DNA from 3 places in the Methylophilus sp. Leaf408 genome. Region 3 is predicted to be linked to each of the others. Evidence: predicted binding sites of a transcription regulator. Region 3 holds the regulator's gene; each other region holds the start of a gene.
The links. Region 3 encodes sigma-54, which starts transcription at its own class of promoters, with help from an activator protein. Its sites were predicted from a motif close to TGGCACNNTTCCTGCT; they were not measured.
Positions count from the first base shown of each region.

Region 1: the regulator sigma-54 is predicted to act here: its motif matches at 7,204-7,219, upstream of msuE (FMN reductase).
Region 2: the regulator sigma-54 is predicted to act here: its motif matches at 4,346-4,361, upstream of LPA26_RS14240 (glycogen/starch/alpha-glucan phosphorylase).

Region 1 covers NZ_CAKASK010000001.1:1,532,090-1,540,056, forward strand. The annotation lists gene LPA26_RS07130 (ABC transporter substrate-binding protein) at 1-1,307, opposite strand, end outside; gene LPA26_RS07135 (branched-chain amino acid ABC transporter permease) at 1,436-2,503, opposite strand; gene LPA26_RS07140 (branched-chain amino acid ABC transporter permease) at 2,515-3,396, opposite strand; gene LPA26_RS07145 (ABC transporter ATP-binding protein) at 3,430-4,206, opposite strand; gene LPA26_RS07150 (AMP-binding protein) at 4,220-5,383, opposite strand; gene sfnG (dimethylsulfone monooxygenase SfnG) at 5,408-6,496, opposite strand; gene msuE (FMN reductase) at 6,556-7,128, opposite strand; gene LPA26_RS07165 (SfnB family sulfur acquisition oxidoreductase) at 7,582-7,967, shown strand, end outside.
Region 2 covers NZ_CAKASK010000003.1:122,464-130,430, forward strand. The annotation lists gene LPA26_RS14225 (hypothetical protein) at 1-623, opposite strand, end outside; gene htpG (molecular chaperone HtpG) at 880-2,793, shown strand; gene LPA26_RS14235 (OmpP1/FadL family transporter) at 2,946-4,208, shown strand; gene LPA26_RS14240 (glycogen/starch/alpha-glucan phosphorylase) at 4,422-6,923, shown strand; gene LPA26_RS14245 (DUF4197 domain-containing protein) at 7,024-7,770, shown strand; tRNA gene LPA26_RS14250 (tRNA-Met) at 7,955-7,967, shown strand, end outside.
Region 3 covers NZ_CAKASK010000002.1:478,337-486,303, forward strand. The annotation lists gene LPA26_RS13210 (SIS domain-containing protein) at 68-1,069, shown strand; gene lptC (LPS export ABC transporter periplasmic protein LptC) at 1,093-1,740, shown strand; gene lptA (lipopolysaccharide transport periplasmic protein LptA) at 1,795-2,415, shown strand; gene lptB (LPS export ABC transporter ATP-binding protein) at 2,427-3,173, shown strand; gene LPA26_RS13230 (RNA polymerase factor sigma-54) at 3,180-4,727, shown strand; gene tyrS (tyrosine--tRNA ligase) at 4,791-6,029, opposite strand; gene LPA26_RS13240 (anhydro-N-acetylmuramic acid kinase) at 6,159-7,286, shown strand; gene gltA (citrate synthase) at 7,457-7,967, shown strand, end outside.

The sequences.
Region 1 (7,967 bases), on a different contig from region 3:
GTGATGCCTTTTTCCTTGGCATATTCATGGGAAGATTTTTCAATGATAGGACGCAGCAACTGGCGATTAGCCTGTACCCATTCTGAAATCACGTTCCACTTGCTGCCATCCCATTGCTGGAAGCGCACCGCACCGCCGCCTTCATGGTCAGCGCAACTTAATTTCAGCGGTTGCACCAGGCCCAGGGCGCCCAGTTCAGTCAGGCGTTTATCATCCAGCTTGATATTTTCAAAGCCCCAGCGCACTTCTTCCCCGGTCAACGGGCGTTTGCCGAATTTGGCCTGTGCCACACGCACTGCTTCAACGTTCAGAATGCCGTTCACCACACCCAGGTTGTAATACACATTACCGAATCGTTTCGGGTCTTGCAGGTTGCCTTTACCAGCTTTGATCACGTATTGATTGATACCTTGCAATACCGGGAAGCTGGTCCCAGAAGGATGCGTAGTAATCGAGATAAACCCTTTTGCGGCATTACCAGCTGGTGCTGCATCATCTTCAGAGTTACTCCAGATATTGCCGATGATATGGTTAGCCGGGAAACCGGTTTTTTGCGCTGTTTTCAACGCCACCGGATTCATCACGCCCCAACCGCGCAAGATCACCCAGTCAGGCTTGATGCGGCGGATAGTCAGCCATTGGGATTGTTGCTCATTGCCCGGATGCGGTACCTCCAGCAGGGTCAGCTCAAAGCCATATTTCTTTGCCAGCAGCTCCAGGATAGGGCTGGTTTCTTTGCCATATGGTGAACCGTGGTACAGCGTCACGATTTTCTTGCCTTTGAGTTTATCCAGGCCACCGGATTGGCTCGCAATATAGTTCACGATCGCAGACACTTCGCTGTAGGGGTTCAGCTGCAGCGGGAATGCATACGGGAACACGCTACCGTCAGTCGAATCGGTGCGGCCGTGGTTGATGGTGATCAGTGGCAATTTGTCAGCGGTGGAGCGTTCCAGCGTGGCATAAGCGATACCGACTGACAATGGATTGGTTGCTGCTGCTGGCGCACCGTTCAGGCCTTTTTTCAGGCGTTCGTAGCACTCGACGCCTTTTTCCACCACGTATTCGGTTTCGCACTCACTCCAGGTGAATTTCACGCCATTGACGCCGCCTTCTTTGGCATTGACGTATTGCAGGTAATCAATAAATCCACCAAAGAAGCCTGAACCACCCGCTGCATAAGGCCCGATCCGGTAGCTTTGTAACGGAAAATATTGTTCGTCCGCCGCTTGCACTGGTGCCGTGACGCTGGCGATGCCCAACCCTAATGCCAGCAGCAGCCAGCGATGTTTGCCTAAAAATTTCACTTTGAGACTCCTTGGTTTTAAAATAAATATTGAACTATAAAAACAGTTACTAATCGTTTTTGGTTATATAAGAAATTGTAATAAGCCTATTCAACACATGAAAAATCTCCCTTAATGCATTGGATAAACTAGAAACGTAGCGGCCAGACGCGCAGCCGTTGCTTGACGGTTTGCCAGACTTTGGCTAACCCGTTGGGCTCTTTGATCAGGAAAAATATGATCAATGCGCCGAAAATCATCTTCTGAAAATTCTCCAGCTGCCCGGGGTCAATCGCGCCGGCAAACAAGCCCGATGACAGGTTCGACAGTAATATCGGGAACAGCACAATAAAAGCCGCACCCAAAAAATTACCTAAAATGCTGCCCATGCCACCAATAATGATGATGAACAAAATCTGGAATGAGCGTGTCAAGTCAAAGCCGTGCGGCTCGACGGTACCCAGGTAAGTGAATGCCCAAAGTGCGCCAGCAATGCCCAGGTAGAATGAACTGATCGCAAAAGCCAGCAATTTGGTTTTGGGCACGGAGATGCCAATCACGGCCGCCGCAGTATCCATGTCCCGTACCGCCATCCACTTCCTGCCCAGCTCACCGCTGACAATCGTTTTGGCTAACAAGCCAAGCGCGACCACCACGGTTAAGGTCAGCAAGTAGCGTCCCACCGGCGAATTGAAATCAGAACCGAACACATGCAATGGCGGCGCTGTGATCACCCCGGAAGAAGAGTTATTGGAAAACCAGGTGAAATTGGTGAACACCCATTGCACAAAAAACTGGGCTGCAAGGGTAGAGACAATCAAATAAAAGCCTTTGATACGCAAACTGGGCAAACCGAAAACCAGGCCTACGCCACCGGCAGTGAGCCCGCCTAAAATCAGACTGATGATCAGGGGAAACCCTTCAATACGCAGATTGAAGTTATAGGTGGCAAACGCACCCACCGCCATAAACGCCGCTGAACCCAAAGATAATTGCCCGGCATAGCCTGTCAGTAAATTTAGCCCCAGCCCTGCCAGTGACAGCACCAGGAAAGGAATCAGGATCGCGCTAAACCAGTAATCATTGCCTATGGATGGCACCACCAGGAACGCAAAAGCCAGCAAAAGCGCAAATGCCAACCGCTCCTGCTTGAGCCGGAAAAATCGTTTATCAAAACGATATGTGGTTACAAACTGTCCAGATTCTTTATAAAGCATCTTGCATCCTGCTAAACGCGTTCAATCGCTTTGTCACCAAACAACCCGTATGGCCTGACCAGCAAAAACAGCATCGCCAGCACATACGGAAACCAGTTTTCGATGCCGCCACCGATCAGCGGGCCGATAAATACTTCCGCCAGTTTTTCAGAGGCGCCGACAATAAGCCCGCCGACAATCGCCCCTTCTATCGAAGTAAAGCCGCCAATAATCAGTACCGGCAATGCCTTCAGGACAATCAGAGATAAAGAGAATTGCACGCCGACCCGCGCACCCCAGAGGATGCCTGCGACCAGCCCGACAAAGCCGGCCACCGCCCATACAATCAGCCATAAACGCTGCAATTTGATCCCCACTGCCAGGGCAGCCAACTGATCGTCAGCCACCGCTCTCAGCGAGATACCAATGCGTGTTTTGTTAAACAAAAAGCCGAGCAAGGCGACTAAACCACCGGCAATGCCGGCAGCAAATAAATCAAACTGTGACAGCAGGATGCCGAATACCTCATAAGGCTCGTCATTGATACCGATGTCGAGCGCATGCACTTGTGCGCCCCATACAGCTTGCGCCAAGCCTTCAACGATATAGCTCAGGCCAAGCGTGGCCATAAACAGGGTGATAGGCGAACGATTCACCAGCTGCCGCAGCACCAGCACTTCTATCAACCAGGCCAGCACCGCCATGGTGATCAATGTAATTGCAAATGCACCCCAGAACGGAATACCGCGTTCAACCAGGCTGACGAAGGTCAATGCGGCAAACAGCACCATAGAGCCCTGCGCAAAATTAAACACGCCGGAGGCTTTGTAGATCAGCACAAAGCCAATGGCGACCAGCGAATACATCACCCCGGCCAGCAAACCGCCGGTAAACACTTCCAGAAAAAAATTCATTGTTTCGTCATCCTCTGCCAGCCTGGGCCAAATTTAGTGTTTAGTACCCAGGTAGGCGGCAAGCACTTCGGGGTTGACCCGCACTTCGTCCGGCGTGCCATCGCCAATTTTCTTGCCGTAATCCAGTACCACCACATGGTCGGAAAGTGACATCACGACGCCGATATCATGTTCGATCAACACGATGGTGGTGCCAAACTCCTGGCGGGTCTCTACGATAAAGCGGCTCATCTCTGCTTTCTCTTCGGCATTCATGCCGGCCATAGGCTCATCCAGCAATAGCAACTCGGGTTCTGCCGCCAGTGCACGCGCCAGTTCAACCCGTTTCTGCAAACCATAGGGTAAATTGCCGACGATGCTGTTTCGCCAGGGTTGCAGCTTGAGGAAAGCAATCACCTGCTCGGCCTTTTGCCGTTGCTGTTGGGCGTCAGCGGGTGCCCGCCCGACATTAAACACCTGCTCTATCCAGCTGCTTTTCACTTTGAGGTTAGTGCCGGTCAGCACGTTATCCAGCACTGACATGCCTTTGAACAAGGCAATATTCTGGAAAGTCCTCGCTACACCACGCCTGGCTGCCCATTGCGGATGCATGTTTTTCCTGGCATTACCCTTGTAAACAATTTGCCCTTCATCAGCCTGATAAACACCATTGATCACATTTAACAGTGAGCTTTTACCAGCGCCATTGGGGCCGATCAGGGCGCAGATTTCGCCTTTTTTGACTGAAAAACTGATGTTGGTGATGGCTTTCACCCCCTTAAAGGATAAGGAGATACCATCCAGGCGTAATAGCTGCGTTGCATCAGTCATATTGCTGCGCCTTTCATATTGCTGCTCTCAGATTTCTTAAACCGAAGTAATGTTCAGTGTGGCTGGGTGGGCGTGGAATCACTTGTAAAGGACTGGCCTGCCAGTCTGCTTCTTCCGGCCAGTCCCGTACCTGGATACCGATTGATTTAAAGAATTGCTCCGCTTCGGCTGATAAAGGCTCCCCAACCAATAGTGGCACGCGCGCATGCCGCAAACCCAGCACATCTTTTAAAGGCAGAATCACCAGCCAGTTTGCAATTGCCGCCAGCAGCGGCACGCGTTTCTGGTAGTGATGCAGCGCCCATTTAACTAATGTAAATTGCCAGCTGGCTGGAAGCGGCCAGCGTGATTGAACCAATGTATACAGCCTTTGATAGGTCGCTGCTGTGCCTGCGACCAGGGTCGGCCCCAGTTCGCGGCGATCAGTGTCCCGGGTGGACAGGTTCTCGGGGAAATTAAGCTTGAAACCGGCCAGCAACCAGGGTGAAAGCAGGTAGCGCGCATGGCCGCTGGCGGCAAAAGCACGCGCTGCCAGCGCTTCTTCTTTATCAGTCAGTAACTCATGAACCACCAGCTGACGGCCATTTTTCAACAACTCGGCGTGGCTGAGTTCACGGTATTCCAGTTGATAGGCATCGCCCAAACGGTAAAAACGGAAAGCAACACTTTCCGACGTCGCTACGGCGGCCAATGTGCCAGGCACAGCTTCACCCACCGAGATGATGTTCGTATAAGCATGAATGGCAGGATGGGTGTAAGCGGCCAGGCCGCGCGCATTCGCATAAATCAGCACTGAGACATCCGGCTTGGCGTCAAACACCTGGTCAACTTGCGCTTGCGCTTCAGCGAATACAAATTGTGGCCGCAAGGTATGCAACAGATCCAGCAACTGCGGTTGTGCATAGGCAGGGTCTAATGGTGCGGCGATACCTCCCAGCCAGTGTGCTGCCAGAGACAGCAACAAGGCTTCCGGCCTTGGCTCGCTGAGCAGGAACAGCGTATCGCCGCTGCCGAACCCTTGCTGCTTTAAAAATCGCGCTGCCAGCAGCACTTCGTTGTGTACTGCGTGCCAGGGTTGTTCATGCCAGATACCCAGTTTTTTATGGCGGATAGCGACCTGTGCAGGCCGCTTTTCAGCTTGCACAGCGAGCCAGTCGGGTAATGTATCAGCGGCCATCGTCTTTAGCTCTGTTAGTGTTGATCAGGCGGCCTTCGCCAGTTTCTTCGCTTCCAGATCACGCACCAGCGGCAATACTTTTTCACCAAAGTAAGCCACCTCTTCCTGAAAGTGCAGGAAGCCGGACAGGATCAGGTCAACGCCAACGGCTTTCAATTCAACAATACGTTCAGCAATCTGTTGCGGCGTACCGATCAGGTTGGTTTTAAAACCATCGTTGTATTGCACCAGATCTTCAAACGTCGATTTTGCCCAGTTGCCTTCTTTTTCCGGGCTGGCAGCACCAGCATTTTTCACTTCATGACCAAAGGCATTCACGGCCTCCGGGTTAGCCTTATCGATAATTTCTTTCAGCACAGCTCTGGCCTCTTCTTCAGTGTCGCGCGCAATCACGAAAGCATTCACGCCGACTTTGACGCTGTGATTATTGGCAGCAGCCTTGGCGCGGATATCATCCACCTGTGCCTTAATGCCTTCCACGGTATTGCCATTGGTGAAATACCAGTCAGACACGCTGGCGGCATTGTCACGCGCAGCACGCGAACTGCCACCCTGGAATATTTCCGGATGCGGCTGCTGCAATGGTTTTGGTTTTAATGTGTAGTTGCTAAAGCGGTAGAAGTCACCGCGGTAGGTAAAATTATCCTGGGTCCATATGCCTTTTAAGGCTTCGATAAATTCTTTTGAACGGCGATAGCGCTCATCATGGTCCAGCCAATGTTCACCAATCGCAGTAAACTCGCCGCGGAACCAGCCCGAAACGATATTGACTGCGACACGGCCTTCGGTGAGTAAATCAATTGTTGCCAGCTGCTTGGCAGCCAATACCGGATTCCAGGGACCTGGCAGAATCGCTGCAATCACTTTCAGTTTGGTGGTCGCCGCCAGCAAAGCATGTGAAAACGAGACTGACTCGTGCTGGAACTCAGCACCATAACCGGCAGTAAAGCGAATCTGGCTCAAGGCATATTCAAAACCCGCCTTTTCGGCAATTTGTGCCAGTTTACGGTTGTAATCGATATCCCAGCTGGTGCGCTGTTCGATATTACTGACCACCAGGCCACCACTAACGTTTGGTACCCAATATGCAAATTTAATGTTTTCTGTACTCATCACCCAATCTCCAAATCTGTTTTTCTCTAATACTGGTTTTCTCTAAATACTGGCCTGCGTCAAACCGCTTGCAGGCTGGCAGCCTTCACAAGTTCACGATGTGTTAATAGTGGCAATGCCCGCTCTATCGCCAGCTCAATCCGCGCTTTCACGGTTTCGCTTTTCACTTTGTAGTTTTCAAAGTCGCCCTCGGTGGCGTATACGCCAATAGGCAAGGTCAATGCCTGGAAAAAGCTGAATAGCGGCCTGAGCTCATGGTCGATAATCAGGGCATGGCGCTCACTGCCGCCGGTCGCTGCCAGCAATACCGGCACATCAATCAATGCTTCGTAATTGACCAGATCAAACAGGTGTTTGAACAAACCAGTGTAAGACGCGCGGTAAACCGGCGTCGCCACAATCAGCAGATCAGCGGTTTCAATCGCTTCAATATCTTTCTGCACTTTCGCAGGCAGCTGTTTAGGGTCAAATGAAGACACCAGGCTGCTGCCGATTTCGCTCAACTCAATAGAATGCAGTTCAATCGGGATATGCTGGCCCAGCTGCTGGGTCAAGGCTTCTACCAGGGCGGCAGTGCGTGAAGGTAATTTATAGCTGCCTGATACAGCAGTAACTTTTAATGGACGACTCATGTGTGGCTCCTAAACTTTGGTTGCCGGCGCCAATTTGATGTGTTCAATATCGGTGAGCCAGCTCCCTATAGATATAGCAGCAACCATGCCAGGAGTATTTTTTCATATATTTCAATGACTTATGAAAATTAAGCGCCATTTAACCATGTTGAAATTTAGCTATATATGCTGATGCACTGCTGATATAGCAGCAGCTAAAACAGAAATACAGCACCTGACTCACGCTTTACCAGCTAAAAACTGGCTATTAGGTGCTGATTAATCAGCACCCATTCAGCAGAAAGCTGTTTCTAAAGCGCTCAACGTAATCACGAAATTAAATAAAACATTTAAATTCAATTACTTATCTATTGGCATGCTAAATGCAATAGCTACACCGACGCGCAGCGCTATTTAACAACTAAATGACTGCGCTTTTAAATCTCCCTTATTTTTAGTTAGAAGGATTCAAATATGACTGCACATGCAAGCAACGTTGCGCATTTGCCCGAGAGCCTGAACCAGGCGCACGAACATCGCGGCAGGGATGCCGCCCATATTATTAAAAGTGATGCCGAAGCCATCGCGGTTGCACATCAGGTAGCCACTGAAATCGCCAAAGAGGCTTCAATCCGCGACAAGGAAAGACGCTTGCCGCGCAAAGAGCTGGATTTATTCTCCAGCAGCGGCTTGTGGGGCATTACCGTGCCTAAGGAATATGGCGGCGCAGGAGTTTCTAATAAAACCCTGGCAGAAGTGATTGCAATAGTGGCAGAAGCTGACCCCAGCATAGGCCAGATCCCGCAAAACCATTTGTATATGGTGGAAGGTTTGCGCCTGGATGGCACGGATTTCCAGAA
Region 2 (7,967 bases), on a different contig from region 3:
AGAATAATCCGGTTAATCTGCCCTAGTCTAAAAGCAGTCCTGCTCATCTTCCCACCCTTCAACGCCAACGGTCTGATCGGGCACGGCGGAATCCTGCTGCCATCTTCCAGCAATGTGTCATCCTCTGCCGTCGATTGCCAAACCCCACCATTCACCGGCCTGAACTGCCATCGGATATACCCAACTTTGGCACCAAGTTGCAACATTTCATCGCGATCTGGCGCTTCACTTATCAGTAAATCTTCTTCAAGTTCTTCATCATATTTGCCAAATGCCTGCTTGCAGGCCAAAGCTTCCTGGTCACTTGCACCAATATAAGTGCATGCACGGTGTTCTTCGCGCTGCACATCCCAGGCGCCCAATTGCCATGCAGCATCCAGCACCGCTTCTTCTACCACTTCCGGCTGACGCCAGCGATCATTGATCTGCAAGGCCGAGCCTGGCACCGGTTGCAGCATTGGTTTGAGCAGGGGCAAAGCCTCCATCGGCTGTTTGCGGAAGCCGTGCCAATGTAACATCAGCAACAGCGGGGTATCCGCACGCGGCACCGCAGTGAGTGTTACTGCGGTTAAGGGCAATTGCATGACCTGCATTTGCTCGATTAAAGTGTGAAAAATATTCATGATCCACTCCTTCTATTTACAAAGCCTTTTGAATAAAAAGCTAGCAAGAAGCGTGCTGAGAAAAACGCTTTAAATAGGCAAGCAACATCATGAACTGTCTTTTTAGCCACTGAATGGTGAGAGTAAATCTATGTTGTAATCGTGGGTTGGATCTCTGATTTAATTCATCCGTCATTATCCCCTCTTGAAAAACGGTTTTCTTTTCCCCATCTAATCACAAAATTTTCGTGTAACCCTGTTATTTGGAGAAATCGTTATGACGACAGCGACAGCAGAATCGCCATCTAAACAAACCATGGGCTTTCAGGCCGAGGTCAAACAATTACTGCAGTTGATGATTCATTCACTGTATAGCAACAAAGAAATCGTATTGCGTGAATTAATTTCTAATGCCTCTGATGCAGCAGATAAATTGCGCTTTGAGGCAATCTCGAATGGCAGCCTGTACGAAAATGACAGTGAGTTGAAGATCAATGTCTCTTTTGATAAAGACGCACGCACCCTGACCATTTCTGACAATGGTATTGGTATGCGCCGCGAAGAAGTGATTAATAACATCGGTACCATTGCCAAATCCGGCACCAAGGAATTCTTCCAGAACCTGACCGGCGACCAGGCCAAGGACGCCAACCTGATTGGCCAGTTTGGTGTCGGTTTCTATTCCAGTTTTATCATTGCTGACAAAGTCACACTGATTACACGCCGCGCCGGCGAGACGGAAGCCATCAAATGGGAATCAGGCGGTGAAGGCGATTTCACGATTGAAACAACGGAAAAAGCCGGGCGCGGTACCGAGGTTATCCTGCACCTGCGTGAAGGCGAAGACGAGTTCCTGAATGACTGGAAACTGAAAACCATCATCCGCAAATATTCTGACCATATCACCTTGCCTATCGTGATGAAAAAATCCGAATGGAAAGATGGCGAGAATGGCGAAGGCGGTCAGATGGTGACAACTGATGAGGATGAAACGATTAACAAGGCATCTGCTTTGTGGGCGCGCAGCAAGAGTGACATCACTGAGGAGGAATACAACGAGTTTTACAAACACGTTTCTCATGATTATGAGAGCCCGCTGGCCTATACCCACAGCCGTGTAGAAGGCAAGCAGGAATATATCTCTCTGTTGTACGTTCCGGGCAAGGCGCCGTTTGATTTGTATGACCGCGAGCGTCGCCAAGGCATCAAGCTGTATGTGAAACGCGTATTCATCATGGAAGATGCCGAAAAGCTGATGCCGCAATACCTGCGGTTTGTGCGCGGGGTGATTGACTCTGCCGATCTGCCATTAAATGTATCGCGTGAAATCCTGCAGGACAGCCGTGATGTGGAAGCGATTAAAAATGGCTCAGTGAAAAAAGTGTTGAGCTTGCTGGAAGACCTGGCGGAAAACAAGCCTGAAGATTACAGCAAGTTCTGGAGTGAGTTTGGCCGCGTATTGAAAGAAGGTCCTGGCGAAGATTTTGCCAATAAAGAAAAAATTGCCGGTCTGCTGCGTTTTGCTTCCACCCATGCGGATAACGAAGTACAGAATGTATCACTGAAAGATTACATCGGCCGTATGAAGCCTGAGCAGGAAGCGATTTATTACATCACAGCCGATACTTTTGCTGCCGCGAAGAATTCGCCGCATTTGGAAATCTTCCGCAAAAAAGGCATTGAAGTATTACTGATGTCAGACAAGGTAGATGAATGGTTGCTTGGTAGCCTAACAGAGTTTGAAGGCAAAAAACTGCAATCGATTGCCAAAGGTGATCTGGACCTCGGCAAGTTGGAAGATGAAGCAGACAAGGAAGCGCAGAAACAGGTGGAGGAAAATGCCAAAGTCCTGGTGGAGCGCATCAAGACCGCGCTTGGTGAAGCAGTGAAAGAAGTCAAAGTGACGCATCGCCTGACAGATTCACCAGCCTGCCTGGTTGCAGGCGAGCATGATCTTTCGGGTAACCTTGCACGTATCTTGAAAGCAGCCGGCCAGCAGGCGCCTGAAAGCAAGCCTATCCTGGAAGTGAACCCCGCGCATCGGTTGGTGGAAAAACTGAAAGCAGAAACCGATGATGCCCGTTTTGTCGATTACGCACATGTGTTGTTTGATCAGGCATTGCTGGCAGAAGGTGGTCAGCTGGAAGACCCTGCCAGTTTTGTGAAACGTATGAACAGCCTGATTCTGTAATCATTCGGTCAGTCCGAATCAGCGTCAGATATAAAGCCCGCAGATGCGGGCTTTATATTTTTTAAAGTTATAACAATATAATTCCAAATTATTTTTAGCTATTTAATAAGATTGGTAGATTAATAAGCCTCAACTATCGCTAAGGGGCTGAAATGCGTAACACCGTTAAATTATTACCATGGCTACTTTCCATTATGGCAGGGCATGTATATGCGACTGATGGTTATTTTGCCCATGGCTATGGAGTAAAGGGCCTGGGATTGGGTGGTGTCGGTATTGCGCTGCCGCAAGATGCGCTGGCAGCGGCAACAAACCCTGCAGGCTTAGGCATCGTCGGTGACCGTATTGATTTTGGGGTTACCTGGTTTAAACCTGACCGCGATGTCCGTCTGTCCAACACCGCCGGTGGTAGCGGCGCGCTGGATGGACGTTACGATGGTAACGATACCGAGCATTTTTTTATCCCGGAGTTTGGTTATAACCGGGTGATTAATGAACGCACCACGCTGGGCGTGAGCGTCTATGGTAATGGCGGCATGAATACCGACTATAAAGATGGTATCCCTTATTTCAATAACACAGGTAGCCGCACCGGGATTGATTACTTGCAAGTGGTCGTTGCACCAACCGCGACCTGGCGCATCAATGAGCAACATGTATTAGGGGTGTCCCTGAATCTGGCTTACCAGCGGTTTGAGGCGAAGGGCTTACAGAACTTTGATAATGCGCTTTCAAGCACCTCGCCGGGCAATGTCACCAATAACGGACATGACAACTCTTACGGCGCCGGCTTGCGGTTCGGCTGGGTTGGGCAAGTAAGTGATGCGGTGACTTTAGGTGCCACTTATCAAACAAAAACCTATGCCAGCAAGTTTGACAAATATAAAGGCTTGTTTGCGGAAGGTGGTGATATTGATATCCCTGCAAACTACGGTATTGGGATTGCCATCAAAACCACGCCTGCACTGACACTGGCAGCAGATGCGCAGAGAATCTTATATTCTGATGTGAATGCAATCGGTAATTTGTCACTGAGTAACCTTGCTTCACGATTAGGCTCATCCAGCGGCCCTGGTTTTGGCTGGCGGGATGTGACAGTTCTTAAGCTGGGTGCGCAGTATGCCTACAGTGACTCGTTGACATTACGCGCAGGCTACAACCACAGTTCACAACCGGTGCGCAGTAGCGAAACCTTGTTTAATATTCTTGCGCCAGCCGTGGTTCAGGATCACCTTACTTTAGGAGCCACCTATACCTTGCCGAATAAGTCCGAGCTTTCTTTCTTTTTCGCACATGCTTTTGAAAATAAACTGCGCGGCAATAACGCTATCCCTGCCGTGCCATTTGGCGGTGGAGAAGCGGACGTCCGCATGAACCAGAACTCTCTAGGGGTTGCTTACGGTTGGTCGCTTTAGGAGTGAGTCTTTGATTTTTGTATGACAAAACTAGCGTAAGTACGATAGTCATCAAAATTACATTTATAGTAATTTATAATAAAAGCCATGGCACCTTTCGCCGTGGCTTTTTGTCATATAGCGTAACAGCCGCTGACAGGCTTGTTTTTTGCTTTTTAAATGTAGACAATCTTCACAGTCACATCCGTTATTGAATATTCTAGGGGAAGATGCATGGCCACCAATGCCAAATCCACACGTAGCAAGACTGATAAAAAAGAAACTATCCATAACGCTGAACAATTTTTGAATGAACAATTACCGATTCCACAAGCATTACGCAACCACCTGACCTTTTCCCTGGGTAAATCTGACTCCTGGGCTACGACCCGTGACTGGTATCAAACTGCCGCCTTTACTGTACGTGATCACCTGATGAGCCGCTGGGTGACAACCCGCGATGCCTATAGAGATGCGAATACCAAACGTGTTTATTATCTTTCACTAGAGTTTCTGATCGGCCGCATGCTCTCTAATGCGGCACTGAATCTGGGCGTTGCACCGGAATTAAGCGAAGGTTTGCAGGAAATCGGCCAGCAAATGGAAGGCGTGGCCGAGATGGAACCGGATGCTGCACTGGGTAATGGCGGCTTGGGCAGACTGGCTGCTTGTTTTGTCGATTCAATGGCAACCATGGATATCCCCGCCACCGGTTACGGCATCCGTTATGACTATGGCATGTTCAGGCAAAGTATCGAAGGCGGCCAGCAGGTGGAAAACCCTGACAACTGGTTGCGCTACCAGAACATCTGGGAGGTTCAGCGTCCTGAGCATACTTGCGAAGTGAAATTTTATGGTCGTGTAGTGCAGGTGCATACAGAGCGGGGTAATGAGCGCCACTGGATAGACACCGCCAGCGTAGTGGCCATGCCTTATGATGTCCCAGTACCGGGTTATGGCACGCAAACGGTCAATAACCTGCGCTTGTGGTCTGCCAAAGCCGCTAAAGAGTTTGACCTGACATCATTTAATCAGGGTAACTACGATAAATCTGTGGAAGGCCGTCATGGGGCGGAGACCATTTCCCAGGTTCTATATCCGAATGATGCGTCTGAATCTGGTAAAGAATTACGTTTAAAACAGCAATACTTTTTTGTATCGGCCTCTACGCAAGATATCCTGCACCGGTTTATCACGCACAATCCCGATTGGGAAACCTTGCCGCAAAAGGTCGCTATCCAGTTAAACGATACACATCCTGCGATTGCCGTCGCTGAAATGATGTATCAACTGATAGATCTTTATCATCTGCCATGGGAAAAAGCATGGAATCTGGTCACTCAGATCTTCGCCTACACCAACCATACCCTGATGCCGGAAGCACTGGAAACCTGGTCAGTGGATTTGTTTTCATCACTGTTGCCACGTCACCTGGAAATCATTTACGAAATCAACCATCGCTTCCTGCAAATGGTGAACCAGCATTTCCCTGGCGACAGTGATTTGCTGAGCCGTGTTTCTATTATTGATGAGGGTAATGGCCGCCGTGTACGCATGGCGCATTTGGCTGTAGTCGGTAGTCACACTGTAAACGGGGTCGCCGCGTTACATAGCGAGTTATTGAAAACCACCTTGTTTGCCGATTTCAATAGAATCTATCCTGGCAAATTTACCAATGTGACCAACGGCATTACGCCGCGCCGCTGGCTCAACCAATGTAATCCTTTGCTGACTGAACTGTTAATCAAGCATATAGGTACCGGTTTCCAGAAAGACCTTAGCCTGATTAAAAAAATTGAGCCTTTGGCAGATGATGCCGCTTTCAGAAAAGCTTTCCGAGAAGTCAAAGCCGCCAATAAGCAAAGGCTGGCATACAAAATATTGCAGAAAACCGGCGTTGCCATTAATCCGCAGGCGATATTTGACGTGCAGATCAAGCGTATTCATGAATACAAACGTCAGTTATTGAATGTGCTGCATGTCATCACTTTGTATAATCGCATTCGCAATGGCCAGGCACACAACCAGACGCCGCGCGTGGTGATTTTTGCCGGTAAAGCCGCGCCTGGCTACTGGCTAGCCAAGCAGATCATCCGGTTGATTAATGATGTGGCGACAATTATCAATAATGACCCGGCAGTGGGCGATCAGCTAAAAGTCGTCTTCTATCCTAACTATGAAGTAAGTGCTGCTGAAATCCTATTCCCTGGCGCGGACTTATCCGAACAGATTTCCACCGCAGGTACTGAAGCCAGCGGCACCGGTAATATGAAAATGGCACTGAACGGCGCGCTGACCATAGGTACGCTGGATGGAGCTAATGTCGAAATCAAGGAAGAAGTGGGTGACGAGAATATCTTCATCTTTGGGCTGACCACACCTGAGGTGGCGCAGATTAAAGCCAGCGGTTATAACCCATGGGATTATTACAACGGCAACCCTGAACTCAAGCAGGTCATCGACATGATAGGAAACGGATTCTTTTCATTTGGCGAACGCGGCCGCTATCAGGCAATCTTGGAAACCCTGCTGCAAAAAGGTGACCATTACTTATTACTTGCAGATTATTCAGCTTATGTTGAGGCGCAAGACAAAGTGGCTGCCTTATATCAAGATGAGGATGCCTGGTCACGCGTGGCTATTTTGAATGTGGCGCGGATGGCGAAATTTTCCAGTGACCGTACCATAGGCGAATATGCGAGTCGTATCTGGAAAGTGGAACAGTTCAAAGCCTGATTCAGCTTTATAAAAGGAGCTTTTAAGCAAAGCAAGTCCTTGTGGACTTGCTTTGTGCTTTGTGGGTACACTAGAGCAGCCTTTTGGACGGAGAAGCATAATGAAAAAAACAGCCTATTTACTGGTTTTGGGTTTGATAATTACCAATGCTCAGGCACTTGACCTCAAAGGTTTGGGCGATGTCGTCAATAAAGTGAGGGGTGATTCCACAGCTGGCAATGATGCGGCCGTCAGCAATTTAACTGACAAGGAAACAAACGATGGTCTCAAGCTGGCTCTTAACCAGGGAGTGACTAAAGCCGTGGATGTGCTTGGTGCGACAGATGGCTTTCTGGGTAATAAAGAAGTGAAAATTCCGTTGCCTGATTCACTAAAGAAAATAGAGAAAGGCATGCGAATGGTCGGCATGGGGGATCAGGCCGATGATCTTGTGTTGAAAATGAACCGGGCCGCAGAGCAAGCGGTGCCAGAAGCCAAGGCCTTATTGGTTAACTCCATCAAGCAAATGAGTCTTGCGGATGTCAAAGGCATACTGACCGGTCCGCAAGATGCGGCAACGCAATATTTCAAAAAAACCACTTCAACTGACATGGCGGCAAAATTTCTGCCTATCGTACAAAAGGCAACCGCCAATGTGCAGTTGGCTGATACCTATAATAAGTATGCGGAAATGGGCAGCCAGTTTGGTGTAGTGAAAAAGGAAAACGCCAATATTAATCAGTATGTCACCCAGAAGGCTCTGGATGGTGTTTACCTAATGGTGGCGAAAGAAGAAGCCGCTATCCGCCAGGATCCGATGGGGCAGGCGAGTAACTTACTGAAAAAGGTATTTGGCGCAGCAAAGTAATTTAGTATTAGTATTCAGTCGGTTAAATAAAAACGTCGTGAGGAAACGGCGTTTTTATTTAACTGATGCGTCACTGTCTATACATCTGTCTGTAACAATTCTCTGATTTTGTGTTGACACCTCTTTCAATTCTTTGTTATAGTCTCACCTCTCGACGCAACACAAGTTTTTAGGTCGATTCGGACGCGGGATGGAGC
Region 3 (7,967 bases):
AAAAAAACGGTAAAAAAGCCTAGATTCGCTTTCTTGCCGGGGCTGTCACTTGCTATACTTAGTGACCATGAGTATAGCAAAATCAGGTGTCAAACTTGCTGAAAGTTCTGGCATCGTAGAAAAAGCGCGCAATGTGTTATTGCACGAAGCAGATGAGATCCGCCAGCTGGCCGGACGCCTGGGCGCTGAGTTCGAAGCTGCGGTCCATATGATTCTTGACTGCCGCGGCCGTATTGTTGTCACCGGCATGGGAAAATCCGGCCACATCGGCGGCAAAATTGCAGCTACACTCGCCAGCACAGGGACCCCAGCATTTTTTATGCATGCGGCTGAAGCCAGCCATGGTGACCTCGGCATGATTACCGCAGAAGATGTGGTCATTGCGCTTTCCAACTCGGGCGAGAGTGATGAAATCATCAATATTCTGCCTGCTATCCGTCGCATTGGCGCCCGTATTCTCAGCATTACCGGCACCCAAGATTCAACCTTATCACGTGAATCGGAAGTACATTTAAGTGCTGCAGTTGGCCATGAAGCCTGCCCGCTAGGCCTGGCACCGACCGCGAGCACCACCGCGGCACTGGCTTTGGGCGATGCACTGGCGTTATGCGTGCTTGACTTGCGCGAATTTACTGCCGAAGACTTCGCCCGTTCGCACCCTGGAGGTAGTCTTGGCCGCCGATTACTGGTCAGGATTAAAGATGTGATGCGCACTGGCGATGCTATTCCAAGTATCAGTGAAAAAGCCACTGTACAGCAGGCAATCCAGGAAATCACCAGCAAAGGCATGGGGTTTACTGCCATTGTGAATGCTGAACAAAAACCGACCGGTATATTTACCGATGGCGACCTAAGACGCCTGTTCGTACAGGGACTCACGGATCACCAGGCGCCTATTTTAAATGTGATGAGCAAGCAGCCCAGATTGCTGGGCGCTCGGCAAATGGCCGTTGAAGCCGTCAGTTTGATGGAGCAGTACAGAATCAATGGTTTCCTGGCTGTGAACGAACAACAGCAACTGGTAGGCGCATTTAATATGCATGACTTGCTCAAGGCGAAAGTCGTTTAGGCAGACAGGTAGAGATTTTACGCATGCTTAAATATCCGATTCTGCTGCCGATTGGTTTGATGCTGTTTTTGGCGCTGCTGACTTTTTGGATTAACCAAACAGTGCAAGAGCAAGCGGCGCGCGTGACTGGTCTGAGCCGTCATGCGCCCGATTACATGCTGTATAACTTTGTAAGCACGCGCACCGATGCGACTGGAAAAACAAAATATGTGCTGGCTGCTGCGCAGATGCGCCACTACCCGGATAGTGACCACACTGAACTGGACAGGCCGCGTTTTACCCAGTTTGGACAAGAGTCGCCATACACACAGATTCACGGTCAGCGCGGCAAAATATCCGGCAATGGTAAACTGGTGGAGTTTGACAAACAGGTCAAAGTGATTCGCCAGGCCACCGCTGAAAAAGGTGAAATGCAAATGCTTACCGAGAAGTTATTCGTAGAGCCGGATACGGATATTGCTTATACCGATTTGCCCGTTACCATCCATCAGAAACCGGCGACAGTGATTACCGGTACCGGTATGCGTTTTGATAAAAAATCGGAAACCATGCAATTATTTAACCGGGTGCATGTTCATTATGAGCGAGCGCCCGATGCAGCACCCACAAAGGCTGTGGTCAAGCCAGCTAAAAGCGGCACCAGCAAAAATACAAGTACTAAGAGTCGATGATTCTGGAGAGATGAGTTGAAAACGCGCACGCAATTATTTTATGTTACCTGCCTGATGCTGGGCACGCTATGCTCAGCTACCGGTTGGGCTGAGGAGTCAGATCGTGACCAGCCGATAGAACTGGAAGCCGATACCGTCAGCGTCAACGATGCGAAAAAAATCAGCGTCTATACCGGTAATGTGATCCTGAACCAAGGTACTTTGCAAATCAAGGCCGACAAGATGATAGTACGTGAAGACCAGGATGGCTTCCAGCATAGCACTTGTACCGGCACTCCTAGCACGCCAACCACGTTCAAACAGAAACGCACCGGCAAAAATGAGTGGATGCAAGGCAGTGGTCAGCGCATTGAATACAATGCCCGCATGGATAAAGTGCAACTGTATACCAATGCCTGGGTCAAACGTGGAGAAGACGTAGTGACGGGTGATTACATCAGTTATGACGCCAATGCCGAATATGCAGAAGTGATCGGTGGCACTAAAGCAAACCCGAATGGCACCGCCAACAGCCGCGTGAAAGCTACCATACAGCCAAAAAACAAAACAACCCCACCAGTGTTAGATAACAAATCTAATACCCAACAAGGGTTACGGATGAATCGCTCGTTGCAATTAAGGACTGAACCGGTACCCGATGCACCTGAAAACGGATCCAAGAAAGAATCACAGTAAAGACTGGCAATATGCAAACAACCGTTTCTCCAGACAACAGCCATTTGTGCGTCAGCCATTTAAAAAAAACCTATCAGGGCCGTACCGTCGTCAGAAACACCACGCTTGATTTGCATAGTGGTGAAGTGATCGGATTACTGGGTCCGAATGGTGCAGGCAAAACCACTAGCTTCTACATGATTGTTGGCCTGGTGGCATTGGATGACGGCCGTATCACCCTGGATGGCACCGATGTTAGCCACGCCCCCATGCATGAGCGTGCGCGTATGGGTCTGGCCTACCTGCCGCAGGAAGCCTCCATTTTTCGCAAGATGTCTGTGACCGATAATATTCTGTCGATACTGGAAACCCGTCCTTATACCTCTGAACAACGTGAAGCCAAACTGGAATCATTGCTGGATCAGCTACATATCCAACATATCCGCAATAGCCAGGCTGTCAGTTTGTCAGGGGGTGAGCGCCGCCGGGTTGAAATCGCGCGTTGCCTGGCAACTGACCCGAAATTTATTCTGCTGGATGAGCCATTTGCCGGGATTGACCCGATTGCGGTGATCGAGATCCAGAAAATTATCCGTTACCTCAGCAGCCAGAATATAGGCATTTTAATCACAGATCATAACGTGCGTGAAACGCTGGATATATGCGACCGCGCTTATATCGTGAATGAAGGCGCCATCTTTGCCGCGGGTACGCCGGATGAAATCATCCAGAACGAAGGTGTACGTGAAGTATATCTGGGCAAAAACTTTAGGCTGTAATTTGTTATGAAGCAAAACCTGCAATTACGCATGTCGCAAAACCTGGCTCTTACGCCACAGTTGCAGCAGTCTATCCGTCTGTTGCAATTGTCGACGCTGGAACTTAACCAGGAGCTGGAAGCCATCTTGCAGGAAAATCCTTTACTGGAAATGGCTGACAATGAAGAAGGCGAGTTTGAAGATAACACGCCCGATGCACCGTTGCAGGCTCAGGCTGAAGTGGAAGATGCCAGTTCATTTGACGTAGCCATTCAGCAGGATATCTCTTCGCCAGCCGATACTTTGCGTGAAGAATTACGGGATGACCTTAGCGGTAATGAAGGCGAATTACCCAACCTTAATGAAGAATTCACACCGCCGGAATTTGAAGATGATTATGGCGAATTTGGCAGTACCAGCAATTGGGACGAGGCAGGCCGCAACAATAATGACGATGAAGACGGCGATTTCTCCCGCCAGGATGCCAGCAGCATCAGCTTGCGTGAGCACCTCATAGACCAGATTCAGCTGGCGCATTTATCACACCGCGATATGAGCCTGGTTAAACTGCTGCTCGACAGCATTAATGATGACGGCTATCTCGAACAGGATCTGCAGGAGGTTGTTGAAAACCTGCCGCTGGAACTTGAGGTTGACTTGCTCGAACTGGAAACCGCACTCAAGCTGATCCAGAATCTCGACCCGATCGGCATAGGCGCACGCGATTTGCGTGAGTGCCTGTTATTGCAACTTAATGCCTTGCCTGCGGATACGCCCTACCTGAAAACCGCCATCGCGCTGGTCAAAGATCACCTGGCACTACTTGCCAATAAAGATTTTGTGAAGCTGCGCAAACAATTGAGTTGCGATGAAGCCTCACTCAAAGGCGCGCAACAACTAATCCGCCAGCAAAACCCGAGGCCGGGTAGCGAATTTTCCAATTTCAGCCACGATCATTTTATCCAGCATGATGTGGTGGTCAAAAAAATCAAAGGCATCTGGGTGGCAACCCTGAATGACGGCGTGATCCCTAAATTGCGCATCAACCAGATGTATGCCGACATCCTTAAACGTAATCGTGAGAGTTCCGGCCAGTATCTGCAAAGCCAGATGCAGGAAGCCAAATGGATGATCAAGAATATCCAGCAACGCTTCTCGACCATATTGCGCGTATCGCAAGCAATTGTGGATAGGCAGCGCAACTTTTTTGAGCACGGTGACATTGCCATGCGCCCGCTGGTATTACGTGAGATTGCTGAAGAACTCGAATTGCACGAAAGCACCATTTCCAGGGTGACTACGCATAAGTATATGCTCACACCACGTGGTGTTTATGAACTGAAATACTTCTTCGGCAGCTCGGTTGCCACAGATGCTGGCGGCTCCTGCTCGGCGACGGCGATCCGCGCACTGATCAAACAAATGGTTGCAGAAGAAAACGTCAAAAAACCATTATCAGATAATCAGATTACCGACACCCTGGCCCAACAGGGCATTGTGGTAGCGCGCCGGACCATTGCCAAATATCGTGAATCATTGAGCATTCCACCCGCCAATTTGCGTAAGTCACTTTAAAACGTAATCTCTATCTTCCAGAAAAAAGCCGCTAAAAAGCGGCCTTTTACTTTCAAGCAGTTATTACTTAATGGTTATTTTGGCGAACTTGCGTTTGCCAACTTGGGCCACCACCACGCCTTTTTCCAATTGCTGATTTTTGTCTTCCACTTTTACGCTATCCAGTTTCACGCCACCTTGTTGAATAGCACGCATCGCTTCACTGGTGCTTTCTACCAGGCCAGCCAGTTTCAGTAACTGGCTGATACCAATACTCTCGCCTTCAATGGCCACTTCCACTTCCGGCACATCATCAGGGATGCCACCTTTGGCGCGCGTCTGGAAATCTGCCAGTGCTTTTTCTGCTGCTGCCTGACCGTGGAATCGGGCTACGATTTCCTGCGCAAAACCTACCTTGATATTACGCGGGTTTTCGCCACCGGCAACTTGCGCCTTCCATTCGGCGATGGTTTCCAATGAGGCAAAAGACAGCAAATCAATATAGCGCCACATCAGCGTGTCGGAGACAGACATGATTTTGGCAAAAATTAATTCGGGTGCCTCGCTGATACCAATATAGTTGCCCAGCGATTTGGACATTTTATTAACGCCATCAAGACCTTCCAGCAATGGCATCATCAGCACACACTGCTGCGCCATTCCTGCCTGCTTCTGCAACTCGCGGCCCATCAGCAAATTAAATTTTTGATCGGTGCCGCCCAACTCCAGATCGGACTGCAAGGCGACAGAATCGTAGCCCTGTAACAACGGGTATAAAAACTCGTGAATCGCAATCGGCTGATTACCTTTGAAACGCTTGGAAAAATCATCACGCTCCAACATACGCGCCACAGTAAGGCTGGCAGCCAGTTTAATCATGCCAGCTGCACCAAGCTCGCTCAACCATTTGGAGTTGAACACAATTTCAGTCTTAGCCGGATCCAGGATTTTGAATACTTGCTCTGAGTAAGTGTCCGCATTGATTTTGACCTGCTCTACCGTAAGCGGCGGGCGGGTAGTGCTTTTACCAGTGGGATCACCTATCATGCCGGTGAAGTCACCGATCAGGAATAAGATCTGGTGACCAAGATCCTGCAACTGGCGCAATTTATTGATAAGTACCGTATGGCCTAAATGAAGATCAGGTGCGGTTGGGTCAAAACCTGCCTTGATGCGCAGTGGCTTACCGGTTTTGAGCTTTTCAACCAATTCTTGCTCGATCAGCAATTCATCCGCACCGCGTTTGATAATAGCCAGTGCTTTGGCAATCTCGGGGGAAATTTCCGTGCTGATCGCCTCGGCTGAAGGTTTTGAGTCTGTCATAAATACATTTCTGTCACGCTGTTAGCGAAGATACTTCTTAACAGCATGGTTTAAATTAAAGCGGCTATTTTAACGTAATCTGGTGCATTACTGTAGGCATATCCCGCGACGATGTTACTATGTGGGCCTATGATTTCACAGTCAGCAGTCCCCGATACGCGTTACTTTATTGGCATCATGTCAGGCACCAGCCTGGACGGTGTTGATGCGGCATTGGTCGCGCATACCGGTGATCGCTTTGAACAAGTTGACCAGGCATTTGTACCATACCCATCCGTCATCAAACGGGCATTGCTGGCGTTGCACCAACCTGCCATCAATGAACTGCATGATGCAGCACTGATGGCAAATAGTTTGGCCGAGCTCTACGCAGAGTCTGTATTAAAAATTTTGCAGCAAAGCCAATTGCCGGCATCAGCAATTACCGCGATTGGCTGCCACGGACAAACCATACGCCATTGTCCAGACCTGCCAGATGGCCAGGCTTATACCTTACAAATAGGTAACCATGCCCGGCTGGCAGAACTGACGAATATCACAGTAATAGGTGATTTCCGCAGCCGGGATATTGCAGCAGGCGGTCAGGGCGCACCTTTGGTACCGGCCTTTCACCAGGCGGTGTTTGCGAGCCTTACTAAAAACCGAGCTATTATCAACATCGGCGGCATTGCCAATATCTCGTGGTTACCGGTGGATGGACAAGTGACCGGATTCGATTCCGGCCCCGGCAATATGTTGCTCGATCAATGGACGCAACAACACACAGGTCAGTCCTTTGACGCCAATGGCGCCTGGTCTGCCAGCGGACAGGTAAATAGTGTTTTATTAGAAGCCATGCTGGCTGAACCCTATCTGGCGCAGGCTGCACCAAAAAGTACAGGACGGGATTTGTTTAACCAACAGTGGCTGGCGCAACATTTAAACGTGGTTGATGACCGCCCGGAAAATATCGCGCGAACCTTGCTGGAGCTTACAGCGCTTAGTATTGCCGATGCCATCAAACGCTTTTGTCCGGCTATAGACGAGGCCTATGTCTGCGGTGGCGGTGCGCATAACGGCCTATTGATAGAGCGCTTATCCGCACTGATTGGCTGCTGCATTGAGCCAACCGACAAACTTGGCGTAGAGGTGGATTGGGTAGAGGCAGTAGCGTTTGCGTGGCTGGCGCAATGCTGTGTCGATGGCTTGAGTGGCAACCTTCCGGCAGTTACTGGCGCACGCGGCCCACGAGTGCTCGGCGCCATCTATTCCGCGTAGCGGATTTTTCACGCAAGCAGTGCAACTGCACCATGCTAGCGGTTAATTCTGGTGCATGTTTTGACAGCTTTTTCCGTGTTTTCACTTTCAATCTCCCCGCAAGTGCGCATTTTGGAGAGTTGATTGCGTATAATTTAGTCTTAACCCGTCTACACCATTTTGAGTATGTTATGGCAACCAAAGCGACCATTTCTTTTGATAACGACACCCCCGCAATAGAACTCCCGATCCTGAAAGGGTCGCTAGGTACCGATGTCATCGATATCCGCAGCCTGGGCAAACACGGCATTTTCACTTATGACCCGGGATTCATGTCCACGGCGGCTTGCGATTCTGGCATCACCTTTATTGATGGTGAAGAAGGTTTGCTGTATTACCGCGGCTACCCTATTGAAACCCTGGCGGAAAATTGCGACTTCCTGGAAATATCCCACCTGCTGTTACATGGCGAGCTGCCAAATGCCGCCCAGAGTGAAGAGTTCGTCAACGCAATCCGCAAAAACAGCATGTTGCACGACCAGATGAGTAATGTCTTCCGCGGCTTCAGGCGCGACGCTCACCCGATGGCTGTGATGATAGCCGTCGTCGGCGCGATGGCTGCTTTTTACCCTGACAACAATGATGTCAGCAACCCGGAGTCGCGCAAACGCGCGGCAATGCGCTTGCTGGCAAAAGTGCCGA